Regions from separate parts of the Blautia massiliensis (ex Liu et al. 2021) genome, predicted to be linked through region 2. Evidence: predicted binding sites of a transcription regulator. Region 2 holds the regulator's gene; each other region holds the start of a gene.
The links. The regulator HrcA, encoded in region 2, represses chaperone genes, less so after heat shock. The targets are predictions, from matches to a motif close to TGTTAGCACTCNNNNNNNNNGAGTGCTAACA.
Positions count from the first base shown of each region.

Region 1: groES (co-chaperone GroES) is a predicted target of HrcA. The motif match lies at 3,231-3,261, and genes of this name have one in related genera.
Region 3: htpG (molecular chaperone HtpG) is a predicted target of HrcA. The motif match lies at 5,421-5,451, and genes of this name have one in related genera.

Region 1 covers NZ_JBQHWA010000013.1:13,437-21,322, reverse strand. The annotation lists gene ACTNDQ_RS06955 (ABC transporter permease) at 1-62, opposite strand, end outside; gene ACTNDQ_RS06950 (ABC transporter permease) at 76-1,026, opposite strand; gene ACTNDQ_RS06945 (ABC transporter substrate-binding protein) at 1,126-2,697, opposite strand; gene groES (co-chaperone GroES) at 2,920-3,207, opposite strand; gene rlmH (23S rRNA (pseudouridine(1915)-N(3))-methyltransferase RlmH) at 3,322-3,801, opposite strand; gene ACTNDQ_RS06930 (DNA translocase FtsK 4TM domain-containing protein) at 3,798-6,545, opposite strand; gene ACTNDQ_RS06925 (undecaprenyl-diphosphate phosphatase) at 6,569-7,444, opposite strand; gene gltA (NADPH-dependent glutamate synthase) at 7,624-7,886, opposite strand, start outside.
Region 2 covers NZ_JBQHWA010000017.1:12,969-20,854, forward strand. The annotation lists gene ACTNDQ_RS08465 (glycoside hydrolase family 172 protein) at 29-1,138, shown strand; gene ACTNDQ_RS08470 (ABC transporter substrate-binding protein) at 1,154-2,407, shown strand; gene hrcA (heat-inducible transcriptional repressor HrcA) at 2,583-3,626, shown strand; gene grpE (nucleotide exchange factor GrpE) at 3,645-4,280, shown strand; gene dnaK (molecular chaperone DnaK) at 4,334-6,226, shown strand; gene dnaJ (molecular chaperone DnaJ) at 6,248-7,438, shown strand; gene prmA (50S ribosomal protein L11 methyltransferase) at 7,597-7,886, shown strand, end outside.
Region 3 covers NZ_JBQHWA010000035.1:315-8,200, forward strand. The annotation lists gene ACTNDQ_RS12805 (Maf family protein) at 1-469, shown strand, start outside; gene ACTNDQ_RS12810 (HAD family hydrolase) at 478-1,143, shown strand; gene ACTNDQ_RS12815 (HAD family hydrolase) at 1,136-1,939, shown strand; gene ACTNDQ_RS12820 (hypothetical protein) at 1,941-2,198, shown strand; gene ACTNDQ_RS12825 (hypothetical protein) at 2,319-5,327, shown strand; gene htpG (molecular chaperone HtpG) at 5,568-7,622, shown strand.

The DNA.
Region 1 (7,886 bases), on a different contig from region 2:
GCCACCGCAAGTTTATTTGTCTTAAAACCAAGTTTGATATTTTTCCAGATATTTTCTCTCATGTCCCTTTACCTCCTAACATCCTGCTTTGCGGATCCTCGGATCAAAGACAGCATACAGGATATCTGCCAGAAGATTTCCGAGCACCACGAGAAGCGCGGTAAACATGGTGATTCCCATGATCAGGGGATAATCATACTGCATAACAGCGGTCACTGCCAGCTGACCGATTCCCGGCCATGCAAAAACCTGCTCGGTAATAATGGCACCGGAAACCAGAGACTGCAGACTCATTCCGAGAACTGTGATCATAGGAAGCATGGCATTTTTCAGTACATGCCGGAAAAGGATTCCAGACTCTTTCATTCCATAAGCCTTCTGCACCATAACATAATCGGAGGACATTTCCGTAATGGTACTGCTTCTTAAATACCGGATGTACTGTGAAGCATTCGCAAATGTCAGAACTGCGCAGGGCATGACCATATGCAGGATCAGATCTCCTAAGGAACGGTTGCCGTCTGAATGCATACCGATACTTGGCAGGATATGGAGATGCACACTGAAGAGATAGATCAGCATGATACCGAACCAGAAAGTAGGAATGGAGATGCCTACATAACAGAACATGCTGGTGATCTTATCCAGAACACCATTTTTATTCTTTCCGGAATACAGGCCCAGTACAATGGCAATGAGAAAACCAAGCAGCATGCTGGTTCCCATTAGGATCACGGTTGCGGGAAGCCTCTCCAGCATCTGTGTCAGGACCGGTCGGTTATTCATCAGGGAATTTCCGAAATTCCCGTGAAGGATCCTTCCCAGCCACAGAAAGTACTGCTCATAGACAGGCTTTGTAAGTCCCAGGCTTTCTCTCAGGTTCTGGATATATTCTTCACTCATATTTGGTTCCACATAAGTCAGGACAGGATCTCCGGGCGCTGCTTTTGTCAGTGCAAAGCAGAGAACAGAGACAATAAACAGTGTCAGAATACACTGTATCAGACGGTTTACGATCTTCTTCAAAATGTACCTCCTTTATTTTCCCCGAAAACAGGAAATCGGCTGGCGCAAAAAACGCGTCAGCCTCTTTCTGTTTCCGGTATTCATCCGCTATAAAATTATTTATTTCTCCAATGTGTAGATCTTGGAATAATCATAATAAATAGTTTTTAACAGACATTCATCAAAGCCCCCGAAATCTTTACTTACCGCATAGAAACCATTGGAATAAGCGATCGGATAGATATACATGTTATCATTGATCGTATTCTGGATCTCCTTATAAATCTCGCCACGTTTTGTCTCATCTGCAGTGCTGTTGCCCTCTTCCCACAATGCATCCAGATCTGTATCCTTGATCCTGGAATAGTTGGAACGGCTGGCGGAAGAACTCATGTCTGCATAAAGGCTCGGCTCTTCTCCCAGAGTGTAGAAGCTCAGTACCAGATCATAATCTGTGCACTCCGTATCCTTTGTCTTATTCTTGAAGGTAGACTCATCTGTAGGAAGAAGATTGATGGTGATTCCTACATTGGCAAGGGCAGACTGTACATACAGAGCTTCACTCTCCATTGTCTTATCTGTGGAGATATACATCAGGTTCAGAGAAAGACTTGTCTTTCCTGCTTCGGAAAGGAGCTCCTGTGCTTTAGCCGGATCATTGTCGTAGGTATTGTCCGGTTTTGTATAGTAGAGTGTATCCGGTGTAAAAATAGAATCTGCAGGCTCTGCATAATCCTCGGAAAGGAAAGCAAACTGACAGAACTCCTCTTTATTCAGTGCGTATGCGATCGCCTGACGTACCTTTACATCCTGAAGATCTTCGTTCAGCTCATTCATGAACATGGCGTTGACACGTCCGGAATTATAGGTATTGATGTTTACGTTATCGTAAGCACTGACGGTATCGTAATCATCTGCGCTGATCAGACGTGCATCCAGATCTCCGCTTGCAAGTGCCGCATTGGCGGAGCTGGAATCCTTTACGATCTTGAAGGTGATGGAATCCAGATTTACATCATCAAAATAGTCATCGAATTTTGTTACTTTATAATACTCTCCGGATTTGTATTCCTCGAACTTAAAAGGACCACTTCCCACCGGTTCATTGTTGAGATCACTTTCTCCGATATTCTCCACGCCGTCATAAATATGCTTCGGAATACAGTAAACCTGGCTCAGTCCGCCAAGAAATCCTGCGGAAGATGATCCAAGGGAAAGCTTGACTGTAAGGTCATCAACCTTCTCTGCCTCTACTGCCTTGTCATTAACGTATCCGTAAGAAGAGTACGGAACATTCTGCTTCTCATCTACCAGCACCTGCATGGTGAATACCACATCATCGGCTGTGATCGGCTGACTGTCATGCCATTTCAGTCCGTCTTTGAGCTTCAGTGTGAATTCGCTGGCATCATCATTGGCTGTTACACTTTCGCAAAGTCCGTTTCCGTAATACATCTCTCCGTTCACGATCTCAAAAAACGGGCTGTACAGTGCCTGCATCATATCGAAGCTTGTCTGATCCACAACATAGAGCGGATTGATGTTCTGCGGATCTGCTGTTTCTGCAATGGTAATATTTCCGCCTTCCGCCTTGGTTCCTTCTGTTTCTGCTGCAAAAGCAGTCATTCCTGACATAACAGTTGTTCCTGCCACTGCAGCTGCCAGAAGCGCTGCCAGTACTTTTTTTCTCATTTCCTGTTCCTCCTGTGTTTCAGTGAGTATTCCTCTTTTCCCACCAGTTTAATATGATATAGGTAAGATAATACTATACCATATTACCTTTGTCAAGCTGTCCCTGGCTCTTCAGAGATTTTTTTACTGCATTTCGTTAAAGTTTGTATTTATTCTACATACAGATCCCACAGGCGTCAAGATAAATTTTCTGTATCTTGCCCCAGATCTATATATTCTTCATCAGTCTTTTACGATGGCAATGATATCATCTGCGTTGATCACCAGATATTTCTCACCCTCATATTTGATCTCGGTTCCTGTGTATTTTCCGTAGATCACACGGTCGCCCGGCTTTACCTGTACCGGTACTTCTTTACCGTCTACGACCTTACCGCCACCTACTGCGATAACCTCTGCCTGCTGGGTTTTCTCCTTGGAGCTGTCCGGAAGTACGATGCCGGATGCGGTTTTGTCTTCTGTCTCAAAATATTTTACGATAACTCTGTCTGCAACTGGTTTTAATGCCATATTCATTTCCTTCTTTCTGTGATTATTAGCACTCTTGAGCTCCGAGTGCTACTCTTTTTTATCATACTACATATCCGAAAATTGTCAAGATATTTGCAGATATGTAGTATGATATTATTTATGATAGGGCTCTCCACTGATGATACGATAGCTGCGGTAGATCTGTTCCAGAAGGATCACACGCATCAGCTGATGAGGAAATGTCATCTTCGAAAAGCTTAAAGCATAGTCTGATCTCTTCAGTACTTCTTTTCCAAGACCGATAGAGCCGCCGATCACAAACTGGATATGGCTGGTCCCACGTATTCCCAGCTCGTTGATCTTCCGTGCGAAGTTCTCAGAGGTCAGCTGTTCGCCTCCGATCTCCAGAGTGATCACAAACGCATCATCCCGGATATATTTAAGAAGACGCTCCCCTTCCTTGTTCCGAATGGCATCTTCTACTGTTTCGCTGGCATTATCCGGCGTTTTTTCGTCGGACACTTCTATGATCTCCAGCTTGCAGTAACGCCCGAGGCGCTTGGAATACTCCGCAATGGCATCCCGCAGATATTTTTCCTTGATCTTCCCTACTGTCAGGATACTTATTTTCATCCGCCGTTCTCCTCCAGATAATTCTCAAATTCTTCTGCTGACATCAAAACCTTCCTTGGCTTGGTTCCTTCCTCCGGACCTACCACTCCTGCGTCACAAAGCTGATCCATGATCCTTGCCGCACGATTAAATCCGATTTTGAACATACGCTGGAGCATACCGATGGAGGCCTTTTCCTTCTCAATGATAAATTTACCGGCTTCTGTAAAATAGACATCTCTGTCACCGCCGTCGGCTCCTCCCGGGACACCGGCTGTATTGACCTGCTTCTCAATGGAGGTATCATAAACAGCACCCTGATTTTTGTCAGAAACATATTCTACGACTGCACTGACCTCCTCATCTGAAACAAAAGCGCCCTGCAGTCTGGCCGGCTTCTGATACCCCTGCGGATAAAACAGCATATCGCCCTTGCCAAGAAGCTTCTCGGCACCGTTCATATCCAGGATCGTTCTGGAATCCACACCGGAAGATACGGAAAATGCGATCCTGGACGGCATATTGGCCTTGATCAGACCTGTGATGACATTGACCGATGGCCTCTGGGTAGCAATGATCAGATGGATACCTGCTGCACGTGCCAGCTGGGCCAGACGGCAGATCGCATCTTCAACTTCTCCCGGCGCAACCATCATAAGATCCGCAAGCTCGTCCACGATGATCACGATCTGCGGCATCTTCTCAGGTGCCTTTTCTCCCTCCGGGACCCGCATATTGGCAACCTTTTTGTTATATTCTCCAAGATTACGTACCCCATATTCCGCAAAGGCATTGTAACGGCTGGTCATCTCGGAAACAGCCCAGTTCAGCGCACCGGCCGCTTTCTTCGGATCTGTGACCACCGGAATGAACAGATGCGGGATCCCGTTATATACACTGAGCTCCACCACCTTCGGATCGATCATGATCAGACGCACCTCATCCGGTGTAGCCTTATAAAGGATGCTGATGATCAGCGTATTGATGCAGACGGATTTTCCGGAGCCGGTTGCTCCGGCGATAAGAAGATGCGGCATCTTGGCAATATCTGCCACTACCGGTTTTCCGGCAATATCCTTACCTGCTGCAAAGGACAGCTTGGATTTTGCATTTTTAAACTCCTCTGACTGAAGAAGATCCCTCAGCATGACCGGGCTGTTCTCCTTGTTCGGGACCTCGATCCCCACGGCTGCCTTTCCCGGTATCGGTGCTTCGATGCGGATATCCGGTGTAGCAAGATTCAGCTTGATATCATCGGAAAGGCCAACGATCTTGCTGACCTTCACACCCATTTCCGGCTGCAGCTCATAGCGGGTAACGGTAGGTCCGCAGCTCACATTGGTAACGGTTACATTGACGCCGAAATTATGCAGAGTTTCCTGAAGCTTCTGCGCTGTTTTGCGCAGATGTGCATCGGAATCTCCCTGAGATCTGCCATCTCCGCGCTTCAGAAGCTTCAGCGGCGGATACTGATATGGTTTCTTCTCCGGAGCTTCTCCCTGGCTGATCTCATGCTGGATATTTCTGATCCCATGCTCGATCTCTGTCTGAGATGACTTCGGGTTTCTGGAGGGCTGATGGGATGCCTTCTGTTCAGCTTCCGGCTGAGGATCCTCCTTTATCTCAGCGGGAACCGCTGCCTTTCCTGTTTCCCGGGAAGCTTTTGCTGCTGCAGCTGTCTTTGCCGGCAGGATCTGCTGCATCTCGGGAATATCCACATCCTCGTAGCCGGCATAAGCATCCTCCTCTTCGGCTTCCTGCATTTCTCTTTCGAAATCCGGCTCCTCCGACTCTTCCCGGGCCGGCTGCGGCTGTGAACGGTGGATCTGGAATTCAAGCGGCCGGGCATGCTCCTCCGGTTTCTCATCAAGCCCCGGATCCTCTTCTGTCAGATCTGTATCTGCCGGAAGTACAGCCTTTTGTTCATCAAGGAAAGAAGGAAGATTAAATTCTCCTTCCCGGTTCGCCTTCACCGCAGCCTGTCTTTCTTTCTGCGATCTTCTTGTTTTTTTCTTTTGTTTTTTTGAGATATTTTCCGGATCTTCCTCTGTAAGGGCAAGTTCTTCTTCCTCCAGCTCTTCTTCCAGCCGGCGGATCTTCTCCGCTCTTTTTTCCGCACGGATCTTTCTGCGAAGCTCCTTCTGCTTTTCTCTGTCCGGCTGTCCCTCAAGATAAGCTTCTCTGCCCTCTCTTGCTGCATCTGTAAAAAAGTCCAGGATCTTATTCATAAATCCGAAGAAGGATCTCTGTGTTATGATGATGAGAGACACAAGAAGCACCAGAACGATGATCACAGTTCCGCCCACAACGCCAAAAGCGGATGCTGTGGAAATACATACTGCACCACCGAATACTCCACCGCCGGTACGGTATTCCGAACTCAGTGAATAATAATCCGAAAACGTGGTACTTGGCGTATAGCCCTCTGTGATCAGCTGAAGAAAGCCGCAGAGGAACACAAAAAATACCACGCCCGCCAGTACCTTTTTGTAGGCAAGGCGGTTGGTATTGTTCACGATCAGGAACGTAACTCCGGCAAAAAGCAGGATCGGGAAAATATATGCACAAAGTCCCATGATGCCAAAGCATACGGCACTGATGGCATTTCCTACGATCCCTCCCATACCAAATGCACTGATCATCAGGATCAGGCAGGCCGCAAACATCACAAGGATCAGGATCTCTGTCTGAAAGCGGTTACCGACAGGCTGCTGCTTCGCCGCAGGTTTTCTTTTTCTTTTTTTTGTCGTTTTTGAAGCTGCCATTGTCAGACTCCTCCCAGTTGATATCAAATATAATTCGCTGCCAGAATAAGGATTCCGGCTGCAAAAGAATAAAATGCAAAATAACGCAGTCTGACCTGATTCGAAAGCTTAAGCATAAAACGGATCACCAGATAGCCTGTGATCCCGGCCACGATCATTCCAAGAACATAAGTAAATCCCTGGCCAACAGTCATATGAACAGAAGTGAACTCTCCCATCTCCACAAAAAAAGCTCCCAACACAGCCGGAATGCTCATCAGCAGCGAATATTTCACTGCAAACTTTCTTCCGAGGCCGCAGAAAAGTCCTGCACTCATGGTAAGTCCAAGCCTGGAAAGTCCCGGAAACACAGAAAGACCCTGGCAGATACCCATCCACATAGCATCTCCGAAGCTGGTTTCTTTTGTTCCCTTGCTGCCATTGACATTACTGTAGTCCACAACAAGGAGGATCACACCTGTAAGAAGGATTCCGATCCCGGAAAACATGTGTGAGGATGCGCTTCGCACAACAAGTCGTTTGCACTGATATCCGATCAGGACTGTAGGAATGGTGGATACCATGATCAGGGCAGTAAGCTTCCGGTAAGTTCCGCTTATGATCTTTGCGTAGGTAAGCTCTTTCCCAGTCCTACGGTTATAGAGAAAAATATTGGCATTTCCGATCAGATCCAGTATCATTCCGATCAGCTCGATCCCGATCTTCTTGATGTCCTTCAGAAAAACAAGGATCAGAGCTATCATAGTTCCCAGATGGAGCATCACTTCAAAAAGCACACCGGAGCCTCTGGTACCGCCCAAAAGATCCTGCACTCCACAGAGATGTCCGAAGCTGCTCACCGGCAGAAATTCGGTGATTCCCTGAATGATTCCCAATATAATCGCATGTATCACTGACATAATGATATTTCCTTTTCTTAAATTTTTTCCAACACATTATAGCATAACTGAGTAAAACTTACAATCTTCACTTGGCAAAAGTTTCAAACAAATGTTCTTTTTTGATCTGCAAGAAAAAAAATCCTCCGGCTGCATCAGAAAACACAGTCGGAGGATCTGTTTATAAACAGACTTTCTGCTTATTTATTTTTCAGATATTCGTCGATACCTTTTGCACCAGCTTTACCTGCACCCATGGCAAGGATTACGGTAGCTGCACCTGTAACGGCGTCACCACCGGCATATACGCCGTCCTTGGATGTCTTACCGGTTTCTTCCTCGGCAACGATACATCTTCTCTTGTTGATGTCAAGGCCCTTGGTTGTGGAAGAGATCAGCGGATTCGGTGAAGTACCAAGAGACATGATGACAGTATCTACATCCATATCATACTCGGAACCAG
Region 2 (7,886 bases):
AATTTCCAAAAGAGAGGAGAAAACAGATATGTATCAGGCATTTACAGGCGGACTGGGAGGAATCGCACTTGCAAAGCATGGAAAAAGCCGTGCGATCAACGCGGAAAATCCTCATGGAGAAAAAGGCAGAGGCGGTATGGCTGCAAGTCATCTGGGACCATCCAGAAAAGGAAGCCCGTGTCTTAAGGATATTGAGCCGGGAGCTGTGGTAACTCTGGCAGAAATGGAAGGACCGGGACAGATCAATCATATCTGGATCACCGTTGATAACAAGACTACAGAGGCAGATTGCTTTGTACTGAGAGATCTTGTGATCCGTATGTACTGGGATGACGAGGAAACTCCTTCCGTGGAAAGTCCTCTGGGTGATTTCTTCTGCTGCGGATTCGGAAGAGAATGTTTTGTAAATTCTGTTCCGGTGGCTGTTGTTCCAAACAGGGGCTTTAACTGCTATTTCCCGATGCCGTTTAAGAAGAAAGCAAAGATCACACTGGAAAATCAGCATGCAAATAAAATCCCGGCTTTCTTTTATCAGGTAGATTACTGTCTCTATGATGAGCTTCCGGACGATATTGCTTATTTCCATGCGCAGTGGAGAAGGGAACGGTTGACAGAAAAAACAAAAGATTATACAATTTTGGATGGAGTAAAAGGAAAAGGCCATTATATAGGAACCTACATGGCACTTACCACACTGGAACGTTACTGGTGGGGCGAGGGAGAAATGAAGTTCTATATTGACGGAGATGAGGAGTATCCGACCATCTGCGGAACAGGAACGGAAGATTACTTTGGAGGTTCCTGGAGCTTTGCCAAACAGGTGGATGGAAAAACCGTGGAACAGAATTATAACACACCATATCTGGGATATCCGTATTATTCTGCCCATGACGAACTGATCCACAATTTTTATCATAATGATGACTGCCCGCCAATGCGAGGCTTTTACAGATGGCATTTACAGGATCCGATCTGCTTTGAAGAGGATCTTCGCGTTACGATTCAGCAGATAGGCGTCGGATACCGTGGCCTGTTTGAACGACAGGATGATGTGGCAAGTGTAGCGTACTGGTATCAGACACTTCCTCATGCACCGTTCCAGCCGTTGATGTCAAAAGAGGATAGATGGCCCAGATAAAAAGGGTGGTAGAGATTGAAAAAACAGGTATTTTGCGGGGTATTTGCCCTGGCTCTGGCAGTGACAGGATGTGGAGTCCAGAAGAAGGAGGCTGCATCTGATATTGTGCCGGAGAACAGACAGGAACTGACGATTCTTCATATGGATGCAGGCACAGAGGGCTTTGATTCTTTTATCAGTCAGGCGGAAAAGGATCTTGGAATAGAGATCCATATCGAAAAATGTCCGGCTAATGCGGACAACCGCCAGGCCAAAATAGCAACTCTTCTGACATCAGGAGATGATTCTGTTGATCTGATCACAGTAAATGATGAGATGATATCCGAATTTAAGCATAAGGGATTTCTTCTTCCGCTGGAAGATACGGTTATGACAGAGGAGACAGCGGCGAATTTTCCACAGGAATACCTGAAAGAAATATGCATGTCAGACGGACATATTTTTTCGGTACCGTTCAAAATGGATATCATGGCATTCTGGGTGAATCAGGAATTGCTGGATCAGGCTGGTCTGGACAGACTCTCCTGTCTCAGTGATCTTGAGATCCTTCAGAAAAAGCTTCAGAATACGGGAAAATATGCATACGGGGATGCATGGGAGATTTCTTACATATATAATAGTATCAGCGAGTATGTCGATTTTTTCGGAGGAGATTATACAGACTGGACGGATCCGAAAACAAGAGAAGCGGCAGAATATATGAGGCGAATGCTGGATACAGGGATGATATCAGAGGAGAATCTGATCGACCAGCATGACCAGCTGAATGAAAAATTTATAAACGGCCAGTATGGATGTATGTTCATGTATACCGGTGCGTTGAGTACCTTTCAGAATGCAGGCGTGTATAGAAAAGATAAGATCCATATGGCACCATTTCCGGAATTTGACGAGAAGGTGACCAATATCGCAACCTGGCAGTATGTACTGAATAAAAATTATGATCATAAAGAAGCAGCTCTGAAGTTCCTTCAGTATGTGTCCGGATATGAGGCCAGTAAAAATTACGGACAGCTGACAAAAATGTGTCCGGCAAGACTGGATGTGATCGAGGATAAGAATTTTGATCTGGATGGCATTGAAATGATCCGGCAATATCTGAAAGATTATAAGCTGAAGGCAAGACCACTGTGTGCCGATTCCATAGAAGCTGTTTCGGCTATGGGTACGGAATTTCAGAAATATGTGCTGGGACAGAAAACAGAAGCGGAATTTTTTACCGGAGCACAGAACTGTATAGACCAGTATTACAAAAAAGCATCGTACTGATGCTTTTTTTGTTGCGAAAAAATAAGAACTTTTTTTCAAAACATATTGACAAATAATTTACATGGTGATATCTTAAAGACTGTGGATGTTAGCACTCCACTAAAATGAGTGCTAACAGATATAAAAAAAGAATCAACATCCGTCAGGAAGAATAAAAAGGAAAGGAGATGGCTTCATGGAAGAGGTGTTGAATGAGCGCAAGCAAAAAATCTTAAAAGCAATCATCAAGACCTATATGGAAACCGGAGAACCGGTTGGTTCCAGGACCATTTCCAAGTATGCGGATCTCAATGTCAGTTCCGCAACGATCCGAAATGAAATGTCAGACCTGACAGATATGGGCTATATCGTCCAGCCTCATACCTCAGCAGGAAGGATTCCTTCAGATAAAGGCTACAGACTTTACGTCAATGAGCTGATGAAGGAGAAGGAAGCAGAGGTTGCAGAGCTGCGAGATCTGATCATTGAGAAGACAGATAAGATGGATAAGGTGCTTAAGAAGGTTGCGAAGGTTCTTGCTTCCAATACCAACTATGCTACCATGGTTTCCGTTCCGCAGTACAGCGGCAACAAGATCAAGTTCATCCAGCTGTCGAGAATGAGCGAGCTTCAGCTTGTGGCAGTGGTTGTCAGTGACAACAACACAGTTCGGAACCAGATCATCAATCTGGATGAGGAAATGGACGACCAGACGATCCTGAAACTGAATCTTCTTCTTAACACCAATCTCAATGGGATCCCGATCCAGGATATCAACCTTGGGATGATCGCCAGACTGAAGGAACAGGCAGGCAGCCACAGCGGTGTGGTGGCAACGGTTCTGGATGCAGTGGCAGCCACCATTCATGTGGAAGAGGAAGATATGGAGATCTATACTTCAGGTGCAACTAACATCTTCAAGTATCCGGAGCTTGCCGATAAAGAGAAGGCAACGGAGCTGATCTCCGCATTTGAGGAGAAGCATGAACTTGCCGATCTTGTAAAAGAACAGATGTCAGATGGAGAGAATACAGGAATCCAGGTTTACATCGGTGATGAGATGCCGATCCAGACCATGAAGGACTGCAGCATTGTAACTGCCAGATATGAACTGGGAGACGGAATGTACGGAACCATCGGGATCATCGGTCCCAAACGAATGGATTATGAGAATGTAGTGGACAGTCTGAAGGAACTGAAGAATCATCTGGATGACGTTTTGAAAAAGAAGAAAACTTAGAAAGGCGGTAGAAAAAAAGTGTCGGAGGAAACAAAGAAAACATCCGAAGAGCAGGAAGCGGAGAAGGAAATCCCCGTAACTGACGGAGATCAGGAAGAAGAAAACCTGACACCGGAGGGAGAAGATCTGCCGGAGGAAGAAAACAATACTCCAGGCGAAGAAGCTGCCTCAGAGGATAAAAAAGAAGAAAAATCAAAAACTTCCTTCTTCGGAAAGAAGAAAAAAGATAAATCTGAGCAGAAGGTGGAGGAACTTACCGATCGCCTGAAGCGTACCATGGCTGAATTTGATAATTTCCGTAAAAGAACGGAAAAAGAAAAATCCAGCATGTACATCATCGGAGCAAAAGAGATCGTTGAAAAGATCCTGCCGGTTGTGGATAACTTCGAAAGAGGTCTTGCACAGGCACAGGAAGGTGATGCTTTTGCAGATGGAATGAAAATGATCTACAAGCAGCTTACCACAACACTGGATGAGCTTGGTGTGAAGCCGATCGAAGCAGTGGGAAAGGAATTCAACCCGGATTTCCATAATGCAGTGATGCATGTGGAGGATGAAGAGGTTGGAGAGAACATCGTGGTGGAAGAATTCCAGAAGGGTTACACCTACAAGGATTTCGTAGTACGCCACAGTATGGTAAAGGTTGCGAACTAACTGACAACAAACTTTATTTTAACAGATACAGACTAAAACAGGAGGAAAAAATCATGGGAAAGATTATTGGTATTGACTTAGGTACAACAAACAGCTGTGTAGCCGTAATGGAAGGTGGACAGCCGACAGTTATCGCAAATACAGAAGGCGCAAGAACAACACCATCCGTTGTAGCATTCACAAAAACAGGAGAGCGTCTGGTAGGTGAGCCTGCAAAACGTCAGGCAGTTACAAATGCAGACAGGACGATCTCTTCTATCAAAAGAGAGATGGGTACCGATTACCGTGTAACCATCGATGACAAGAAATATTCTCCACAGGAGATCTCCGCAATGATCCTTCAGAAACTGAAAAAGGATGCAGAGGCATATCTTGGTGAGAAAGTAACAGAGGCAGTTATCACAGTTCCGGCTTACTTCAACGATGCTCAGCGTCAGGCAACCAAAGATGCAGGTAAGATCGCAGGTCTTGATGTAAAACGTATCATCAACGAGCCTACAGCAGCAGCTCTTGCATATGGTCTTGACAATGAGAAAGAGCAGAAGATCATGGTATACGACCTTGGCGGCGGTACATTCGATGTATCCGTGATCGAGATCGGTGATGGCGTTATCGAGGTTCTTTCCACAGCTGGTAATAACCGTCTTGGTGGAGATGACTTTGATAAGAAAGTTACAGATTACATGCTTGCTGAGTTCAAGAGAACAGAGGGCGTAGACTTAAGCAACGACAAGATGGCTCTTCAGAGACTGAAAGAGGCAGCTGAGAAGGCTAAGAAAGAGCTTTCTTCCGCAACAACAACAAACATCAACCTTCCGTTTATCACAGCTACAGCTGAGGGACCGAAGCATTTTGATATGAACCTTACAAGAGCTAAATTTGATGAGCTGACACATGACCTTGTAGAGATGACTGCAGAGCCGGTTCGCCGTGCACTGTCTGATGCAGGTATCACAGCTTCTGAGCTTGGCCAGGTACTTCTGGTTGGTGGTTCTTCCCGTATCCCGGCTGTACAGGATAAGGTAAGACAGTTAACTGGCAAAGAGCCAAGCAAGAACCTGAACCCGGATGAGTGTGTTGCACTTGGTGCTTCCGTACAGGGTGGTAAACTTGCAGGTGATGCAGGTGCCGGTGATATCCTTCTTCTGGATGTTACTCCACTGTCACTGTCCATCGAGACAATGGGTGGTATCGCAACTCGTCTGATCGAGAGAAATACTACAATTCCTACAAAGAAGAGCCAGATCTTCTCCACAGCAGCAGATAACCAGACAGCTGTAGATATCAATGTTGTACAGGGTGAGCGTCAGTTCGCGAAAGACAACAAATCCCTCGGCCAGTTCCGTCTGGATGGAATCCCGCCAGCACGTCGTGGAGTTCCGCAGATTGAGGTAACATTTGATATTGATGCCAACGGTATCGTTAATGTATCCGCTAAAGACCTTGGAACAGGTAAAGAGCAGCACATCACAATCACAGCTGGTTCCAATATGTCCGATTCCGATATCGACAAAGCTGTCAAAGAAGCAGCTGAGTTCGAGGCTCAGGATAAGAAACGTAAAGAGGCAATCGATACAAGAAACAATGCAGACTCCATGGTATTCCAGGTTGAGAATGCTCTGAAGGAAGCTGGCGACAAGCTTGACGCAAACGATAAAGCAAGTGTTGAGGCTGACCTTAATGCACTGAAAGATCTTCTTGCACAGACAGCAAATGCTCAGGAGCTTACTGATTCTCAGGTTGCAGATATCAAGGCTGCACAGGAGAAGATGATGGAGAGCGCTCAGAAACTGTTCTCCAAGATGTATGAGCAGACTCAGGGAGCTCAGGGTCAGGCTGGTCCTGGACCGGATATGGGCAACATGGGCGGAAACGCTGGTGCCCAGGGCGGAAATGAAGCAGGATACGGCGATGATGTTGTAGATGCTGATTACAAGGAAGTCTAAGACAAGTAGGAAATAATTACAATGGCTGATAAAAGAGATTATTATGAAGTCTTAGGTGTGGATAAAAACGCCGATGACGCAACATTAAAAAAAGCATATCGTAAGCTGGCCAAGAAATATCACCCGGATGTAAATCCGGGTGATAAAGAGGCTGAAGCGAAATTCAAAGAGGCGACAGAGGCTTACTCCGTTTTAAGTGATGCCGACAAGAGAAGACAGTATGATCAGTTTGGTCATGCGGCATTTGAAAACGGCGGTGGAGGCGGAGCCGGCGGCTTTGGCGGATTTGACTTCAACGGCGCAGATATGGGAGACATCTTCGGAGATATCTTCGGAGACCTTTTCGGCGGCGGAGGCAGAACCAGACGGGCCAACAACGGACCGATGAAGGGCGCCAACCTTCGTGCACGTGTGAACATTACTTTTGAGGAAGCGGTTTTCGGATGCGAGAAAGAGCTGGAGATCGTTCTGAAGGATGAGTGTACCACATGTCACGGAACCGGAGCGAAACCTGGAACATCACCGGTCACATGTCCGAAATGTAAAGGCCAGGGTCAGATCGTTTACACTCAGCAGTCCATGTTTGGTATGGTACGTAATGTTCAGACCTGTCCGGATTGTAATGGAACCGGTAAGGTGATCAAGGACAAATGCAGTGCCTGCCGTGGAACCGGATATACCTCTTCCAGAAAGAAAATCCAGGTATCTGTACCGGCAGGTATTGATAATGGTCAGTGTATCCGTATCCGCGAAAAAGGCGAACCGGGAACCAATGGCGGACCGAGAGGAGATCTGCTGGTGGAGGTAAATGTAGCCCGTCATCCGATCTTCCAGAGACAGGATATGAATATCTTTTCAACAGCTCCGATCACATTTGCACAGGCTGCACTTGGCGGGGAGATGCGTATCAATACGGTAGACGGTGAGGTTGCCTATGAGGTGAAGCCGGGAACACAGACTGATACAAGGATCCGTCTGAAGGGAAAAGGTGTTCCGTCATTACGTAACAAGAATGTTCGTGGTGATCACTATGTAACCCTGGTAGTCCAGACTCCGACAAATCTCAATGAGGAAGCAAAGAAAGCTCTGGAAGCTTTTGATGCGGCATGTGGAAACCGTCCGTCAGAGGACAGCACATCCGAGACTTCCGAAAAAACCGAAAAGAAGAAAAAAGGTTTCCGTGAGAAAGTTAAGGAAATGTTTGAGGAATAAATAAAGTGAAAACAGGAAAGAGGCACAAAATGCCTCTTTCTTTTTTTTCTGTATTCGTGTATATTAAAAGAAGTGCCCGTTTTCGGGACAATAGAAAACAGGCGACAGACTGGAATGAAAATCCGTAAATGTGTATACAGCATAAGGAGATATAAAAGATGAAATGGAACCGTTTTACACTTAAGACAAAAACAGAGGCAGAGGATATTGTGATCTGTACACTTGCCGAGGTGGGAATTGAAGGTGTGGAGATCCAGGACAAGCAGCCACTGACCGATGAGGATAAGGCACAGATGTTTGTGGATATCATGCCGGAAGGACCAGCAGATGACGGGATCGCATATCTGAACTTCTATCTGGAAGAGGATGCGGATACCGAGGCAATCCTGAAAGATGTGAAGGCTGCACTGGAGGATCTGAGAAGCTTTGTGGATATCGGAGAGGCAAC
Region 3 (7,886 bases), on a different contig from region 2:
ACTTTCTCGTCAGAAAGCTATGTTTACGGCATACGCGCTGGAGGAAGAGGAGAACCGAGATCTGAGAGATGTGGTTGTGATCGGTGCAGATACCGTTGTATCTTATGAGGGTAAGATTTTAGGTAAACCGGCAGATGAGACAGCTGCAATAGAGATGCTCGCTATGCTGCAGGGGAATACACATCAGGTATATACCGGTGTAACTTTGCTGATAAGAGAAAAAGGGAGATGGAAAGCTCATACCTTCCATGAGTGCACAGATGTGAGCTTTTATCCGGTGACAGAGGAAGAAATAAAGGAATATGTAAACAGCAAAGACCCAATGGACAAAGCCGGAAGCTATGGGATCCAGGGCGCCTGGGGAGCCTATGTGAAGGGAATCCGTGGTGATTATAACAACGTGGTGGGACTGCCTGTGGCAAGACTGATCTATGAGACAAAAAAACTGGGAATGAACCTGAGAGGATGAAAGACAAAATGATAAAAGCTTGTATATTTGATCTGGATGGAACAATTGCGGATACACTGGAATCTATGGCATATGTGGCTAATGAGATCATGGAAAAGTTTTCCCTGAAACCACAGCCGACAGATAATTTTCGTTATTACAGCGGTGAAGGTGCAGATATGCTGATCAGAAGATGCCTGATCGATGCAGGAGATCCGGAGCTGGTACACTACGAAGAAGTCCGGGAACTTTATCGCAGGAAATTTGATGAAGATCCGCTGTATAAAGTTGTGCCATATAAAGATATGCCGGAAACCCTTCAGAAGCTGAAACATGCAGGCCTTAAGATGGCTGTATGCTCCAATAAGCCTCATGTTGCGGCGCAGAAAGTGGTAAAGGCGATCTATGGCGATCTGTTTGATGAGGTGATGGGACAGCAGGAGGGAATCCGCAGAAAGCCGGCACCGGATGGTCCGCTGAAGATTGCAGAAGATTTCGGCGTAAAGCCGGAAGAATGTATGTATATCGGAGATACAAAGACAGATATGCAGACAGGAAGTGCTGTCGGAATGTATACCGTTGGTGCACTATGGGGATTCCGTGACAGAGAAGAGCTTGAAAATAACGGTGCAGATATTGTAGCAGCTGTACCTGGTGATCTGTTTACTATTTATGAGGAGAAGCAGCATGATTAAGATGGTTGCCAGTGATCTGGATGGAACGCTGCTTATCGGTGGAAGACAGACGCTGCCGGAAGAGATCTTTCCGCTGGTAAAGGAACTGAAAAAAATGGGAATCCTCTTTGTGGCAGCCAGTGGCAGACAGTATGCCAATATGAGGAATCTTTTTGCGCCGGTAAAGGACGAGATGGCATTTATCAGTGAAAATGGCGGGCTCGCTGTCCAGAATGAGAAGCTTCTGTACTGTGACAGCTTTGACAAAGAACTGGTCAGAGAGATCATTCAGGCAATATGGGAAAAGCCCGGAGCGGAATTTTCCTGTTCTACAAAGGATTTTTATTATATCATGCCCAAGACAGAACATTATCGCCATCTGATGATCGAAGAAGTAAAAAATCAGTGTAAGATCATAAAGAGTTTTGATGAGATCACAGAGCCTTGTATGAAGGTTGCAGTTTATGAGAGAGAAGGAATGACGGAGGAATCCATCCGGTACTGGAGAGAACGGTTCAAAGACAGATGTACTGTTGTGACATCCGGATTTGCGTGGGTGGATTTTGTTCCATTTACCACGAACAAAGCAAAAGGGATCCGTAAATACCAGGAACTTTTGGGAATCGGACCGGATGAATGCATGGCGTTCGGGGATGAATACAATGATATTGAAATGATGAAATCTGTAAAATACAGCTTTGCCATGAAGCATGCGAAGCCAGGGGTAAAGGCGGCGGCTTTCTATGAGACAGAGAAGGTGGAACCAGTACTTCGCAGACTGATCGCGGCGGGTGGAGATATAAAGGAGGTACTTTAATATGTACAAGAAAGAATATGTCCAAACATTTCTGGAAAAACAGGGTCAGCTTTTTGATGAGCCGGTAGCAGAGGATTTTGAGGAGGCAGAGGAATTTCTCGAGGATTGCATGGCAGTTGTGCTGGATTCCCTGAAGGATGTTAAAAAATATCTGGATGGAATGGGCGCAGATGTGGAGGGGATTTCCCTGAAGGAGCTGGAAGAAGAAAGCGAAGTATTTAAACTCCCGGACGGAAAATATATGATCGTAGAAGGCTGACGGAAAGCAGGGATTACACCTCTGAAAATTAAATATGATAAACTTGCATCAGCAAAAAGAAAGCCCTGCGTAGAAAGGGTAAATGTGGGGAAAATAAAATGATGTAAAGGAGGATGGGATATGAAAAAAAGCAGAGTGCTGGCAGTCGTCATGGCTGTGCTTATGATGGTAACGCTGCTTCCATCGATGGTATTTGCCACTGCAGTTCCATCTGAAACTCTTGATGGAAAGCTGAAGGTCAAAGGAACACTTGCGATCGGGTCTACTTTAAGTGCAGATTACTCAAAGGTCAAGCCGGAGGGGATCACAGATGATAATGTGAGTTTTTCCTGGTCATTAAAGGACGGAGACCTTCTTACAGAGGTAGGAACTGACAAGACTTATAAAATCGATGAAAAAGATCTGGGTCTTCCGATCGTTCTGAAGATCACCGGAAAAGAAGAGACGGGAGTCAGTGGTGAGCTTACGGTGACGACCCAGGAGGTTTCCGAAACAGAGGAGGAAGCCAAAGCACTGGCAGAAAAGAAAAAGGAAGAAGCCAAAGCAGCAGGAGAAGATCCGGATGCGGAGGAAAGTGAAGCTTCGGCAGATTCGGAGTCTTCAGAGAACACGCCGGATACAGAAGCTGGAACGTCAGAGGAGCCTGATAGTGCTCAGCCTGAGGAAACCATAGAGCCGGCAGAAGAAACGGAGTCTGCGGATGTGCAGGAGAATACAGATGTACAGGAAAATACAGATGCACAGGAACCTGCAGATACCCAGGAGCCTGCTGAAAACTCTGTTATAGAAGTAAACGGAGAACAGTCAGGGCCTCAGAATACCGATGAGGCAGATACATCCGGAGATAGTCAGACAGAGACACCGGATTCCGCAGATACAGCAGCAGAAGCTTCCGAAAAAAATGAGGAACCGACATATTCGGCATCTGCATACACGGAAGATGGAAGTGGAATTCTGGATTTTGGTTCCGTGGAAGAGGGATATACGGAAATTCCGGAAGCACAGATGGTTACTATCACAAATAACGGAACCGGAGATCTTAATTTTAAAGAGATCGCCCCGGAGAATTTCATGGCTGCGGATATTAACGATGCGCCATTAAAGAGTGGTGAAAGTGTTGCTGTGTGGGTAAAACCACGAGAAGGTCTGAAGGCTGGAGAATACAAAGATCTGATCACGTATCAGACAGAAGAAGGTGCCGATGTCTTCTTTGAAGCGGACTTTACAGTAAAAGAACCGGAAAATAAAAAAGCCGAAGATCATGAAAATAATGAGCAGACAGATCCCGGGAAAACATCGGACCCTGCAGCGGAAAAAATATACAAGCTAACTGCGGATCCGACAGAACTGCCTTTTGATGATCTGACTGCCGGTTATGAAAAGGTAGAAACAACAAGTACAGTCACGATCAAAAACGAAGGTACAGAAGCTGTGACGTTAGTACAGCCTGAGTCGGAGTTTTTTGATATTGCGCCGGTCAGTGAAGTGGAGAGCAGCGGAAATATCCAGTTGGCGCAGGGAGGAGAGCAGACCTTTACCGTACAGCCTAAGCTTGGACTCTCTGCAAAAGATGATTCATACGTGGAAGAGCTTGTATTTGCTTCTGATGAAAGCACGGAAGCATCTGCTACAGTGACGGCTTCGGTTATGGTAAAGACAGAAACACCAAAAACAGTTACTGCAACAGTAAAACCGGAAGGTCCTCTGTTTTTTGGAACACTGGAACAGGGCTATGAGATCGCGCCGGATGCACAGCCTGTAACCGTAGAGAATACAGGTACAGAGGCTATCCGGATCCAGCTTTCTGCTCCGGAGGATTATGAGGTGGGAGAGCCTTCTGCTGAAGTGCTCAATCCCGGAGATAAGGCGGCAACCTTTACTGTACAGCCTAAGACCGGTCTTCAGGCCGGAGATCACAGCGATACGATTTCTGTGACAGATCAGAATACCGGAAACACACTGGCTGAAGTCCGGCTGGAATTTACAGTTTCAGAGCCGGAACCGGAACCCAATCCCGGTCTTTCGGTAACAGACAGTCTGGAGTTTGGAACCAAAGAAGAAGGATATAAGGAACTTCCTGATGCGAAGACAGTTACAGTTACCAACACCGGAAATACAAAGATCGTTCTGAAACAGCCTTCATCAAATGCATATACAATTGGTACACTTTCCGCCACAGAGCTGGAAGCAGGAGATAATGCAACCTTTAGCGTACAGCCGGTCAGCGGACTTTCACAGGGGGAATATCTGGAAGACATTGTGATCGCCAATGATGCAAATGTGGAAGCTTATGTAAACGTCCATTTCAGCGTTACAAAGAAAAAAACAGATAACAGTGAGAAGGCGAATAACCTTACAGGTATCAAAAAGCCATCCGATATCAAAGATCTTCCCAATGGAACCCAGAAAACCCAGAAAGCCCTGAAGCTTCCGGGAACAGTAAAGATCACTACAACAAAGGGAGAGCAGAAGGCATCTGTTAAATGGGATGTTAAGGGATCTTCTTATGATCCGTTTTCTGCAGAACGTCAGATATTTAATGTAAAAGGTACTGTCATTCTTCCGGAGGGGGTTAAGAATCCCAACAAGATCAGTACAGTGATCGCAGTAAGTATTACAGTAAATGGATATCAGGGCACGGAAGCCGCTGCATCGGACAATAAGATCACAGGAATTGATTCCAATGGCAAGTATGATACCAATACAAAGATCACCTTTACAGCAGCTGGTGCAGGGATGGATAATACAAACCCGCGTAAGGGAGATACCAGATATCAGCCAAAGAGCTGGAAGATCACAGAGACCCGTACCTGGGATGGAGAGCCTTATACTGCAACATTCCGTGTCAGCAAGCCGGGAAAATATACTCTGAAAGTTACCTTTGGACAGCAGAAATATGACGGCTCCAGCTGGAAGGATACCGGTACACAGTCAGAAAGTACGGTTACTTTTACGGTATCACAGGCAGCAGTTCTTACTGCGACTCCGAGTCCGGCAGTGACACAGACAAATCAGAAATCTGCAGTGCGGACGGGAGACAGTACACCGATCATGATATTTGTGATCATTTTGATTGTGGCTGTGGTATGTATTGGAGGAATCCTTGTATATCGTAGAAAGAAAAAATAAGAACAGAATGTAGAAGATAGTTTTACAGCACCCTCCGTACAAAAAATGTACGGAGGGATTTTTTTGCACATAGAGATCCGTTTTACATGCTGTTACTAGCACTCTATAATGATGAGTGCTAAATTTTTCTTGACTTTTGTAAAAAGTCGTATTAGTATATATTTATTGAAAAAAACAACAGGTTTCCGGCTCTGTCGGAACATCAGAAATAAAAATAAAAACAAAAGGAGAGTGACATATATGTCAGCAAAACATGGCAGTTTATCAATCAACAGTGAAAATATTTTTCCGATTATCAAGAAATGGTTATATTCCGACCATGATATTTTTGTAAGAGAGATGATCTCCAACGGATGCGATGCGATCACCAAACTGAGAAAGCTGGAAGTTATGGGAGATTATACATTCCCGGAAGGTTACAAACCGGCTGTAAATGTTATCGTTGATCCAGATCAGAAAACTTTGAAGTTTATCGATAACGGTATTGGTATGACAGCAGATGAAGTAGAGGAATATATCACACAGATCGCTTTTTCCGGTGCCACAGAGTTTCTTGAGAAATATAAGGATAAAACAACGGATGATCAGATGATCGGTCATTTCGGACTTGGATTTTATTCTGCATTTATGGTTGCAGATGAAGTTCATATCGATACTCTCTCTTACAAGGAGGGTTCCACACCGGTACATTGGACCTGTGACGGTGGTACGGAGTATGAGATGGCAGACGGAAACAAAACAGAACCGGGAACAGAGATCACTCTTTTCCTCAATGAGGAAAGCCTGGAGTTTGCCAATGAATATCGTATGAGAGAGGTTATTGAGAAATACTGTTCTTTCATGCCGGTAAATATCTATCTTTCCAAAGCAAATGCTGAACAGGAGTATGAAACCATCGATGAGGCAGATCTCCGTGAAGATGATGTGGTAGTTGAACATATCCATGAGGATGCCAAGACAGAGGAAAAGGAGAATGATAAAGGCGAGAAAGAAGTTGTGGAAGTTTCTCCTGCCAAAGATAAAGTAAAGATCAATAAACGGCCGGTATCCTTAAGCGATACACAGCCGCTCTGGATGAAGCATCCAAATGAGTGCACGGATGAAGAGTATAAAGAATTTTACCGTAAGGTATTTATGGATTACAAGGAACCACTGTTCTGGATACATCTGAACATGGACTATCCGTTCAACCTGAAGGGTATCCTGTATTTCCCGAAGATCAGGACAGAGTATGATTCCATTGAGGGAACCATCAAGCTTTATAATAATCAGGTATTTATTGCAGATAACATCAAAGAGGTGATCCCGGAATTCCTTCTTCTTCTGAAAGGCGTGATCGACTGTCCGGATCTTCCACTGAATGTTTCTCGTTCTGCACTGCAGAATGATGGTTTTGTGAAAAAGATTTCTGAATACATCACCAAGAAAGTAGCAGATAAGCTCACCGGAATGTGCAAGACAGACAGAGAGTCTTATGAGAAGTACTGGGATGATATCAGCCCGTTTATCAAATTTGGATGCATCAAGGATGCGAAATTTGGTGAGAAGATGAACGATTATATCCTCTTTAAGAATCTGGACGGCAAATATCTTACCCTGAAAGACTGCATTGAGGAAAATAAAAAAGAAGAAACAAAAGCAGCTGAAGAGGAGAAGACAGAGGAGAAAGCTTCTGAAGGCTCCCAGAATGAGGAACCGGAAAAAACGGTGATCTATTATGTGACCGATGAGGTACAGCAGAGCCAGTACATTAATATGTTCCGTGAAGCGGGTAAAGATGCTGTACTGCTGAAGCATGTGATCGATTCACAGTTTATTTCCCATCTTGAACAGCAGGATCAGACGATCCAGTTCAAGAGAATTGATGCAGATCTGACAGAAGAGCTTCGTGAAGACGGAGAAGCGGATGAAACAACAGTCAAGACACTTACTGAGGTGTTCCGTAAGAATCTTGGCAAGGATAAACTTGAAGTAAAAGTAGAGAAGCTGAAAAATGAGGGAACTGCAGCGATGATCACTCTTCCTGAGGAGAGCCGCCGTATGCAGGATATGATGAAAATGTACAATATGTACGGAATGAATCCGAATATGTTCGGTGGTCAGGAAGTACTTGTACTGAATGCAAATCATCCTCTTGTAAGATTTATAGCAGAAAATCAGGGATCAGAGTATGTTCAGGTGATCTGTGAACAGCTTTATGATCTTGCAATGATGAGCCATAAACAGCTTTCTCCTGAAGAAATGACAAAATTTGTAAAGAGAAGCAACGATATCCTTATGGTCCTTACAAAATAAAACGACATATAAAATGATCGAAAGGCTTTGCCCGTAATTGGGCGAAGCCTTTGTTTTTTTTATAACAATATGTGTATCTTTAACACAATTAGAGGAATTTTAAATAAAATAATAGATATTAAATAAAAATAACCTGTAAAATATGACTAAAAATTTAAATTAGTATCTAATATGTATAAAATAAATTTTCAAAAGAAAGCGAAAAATATAGATAAGTGTCGTATTATACATAAGGGAGTGCTTTTAAAAAGAGAAAAAAATGAA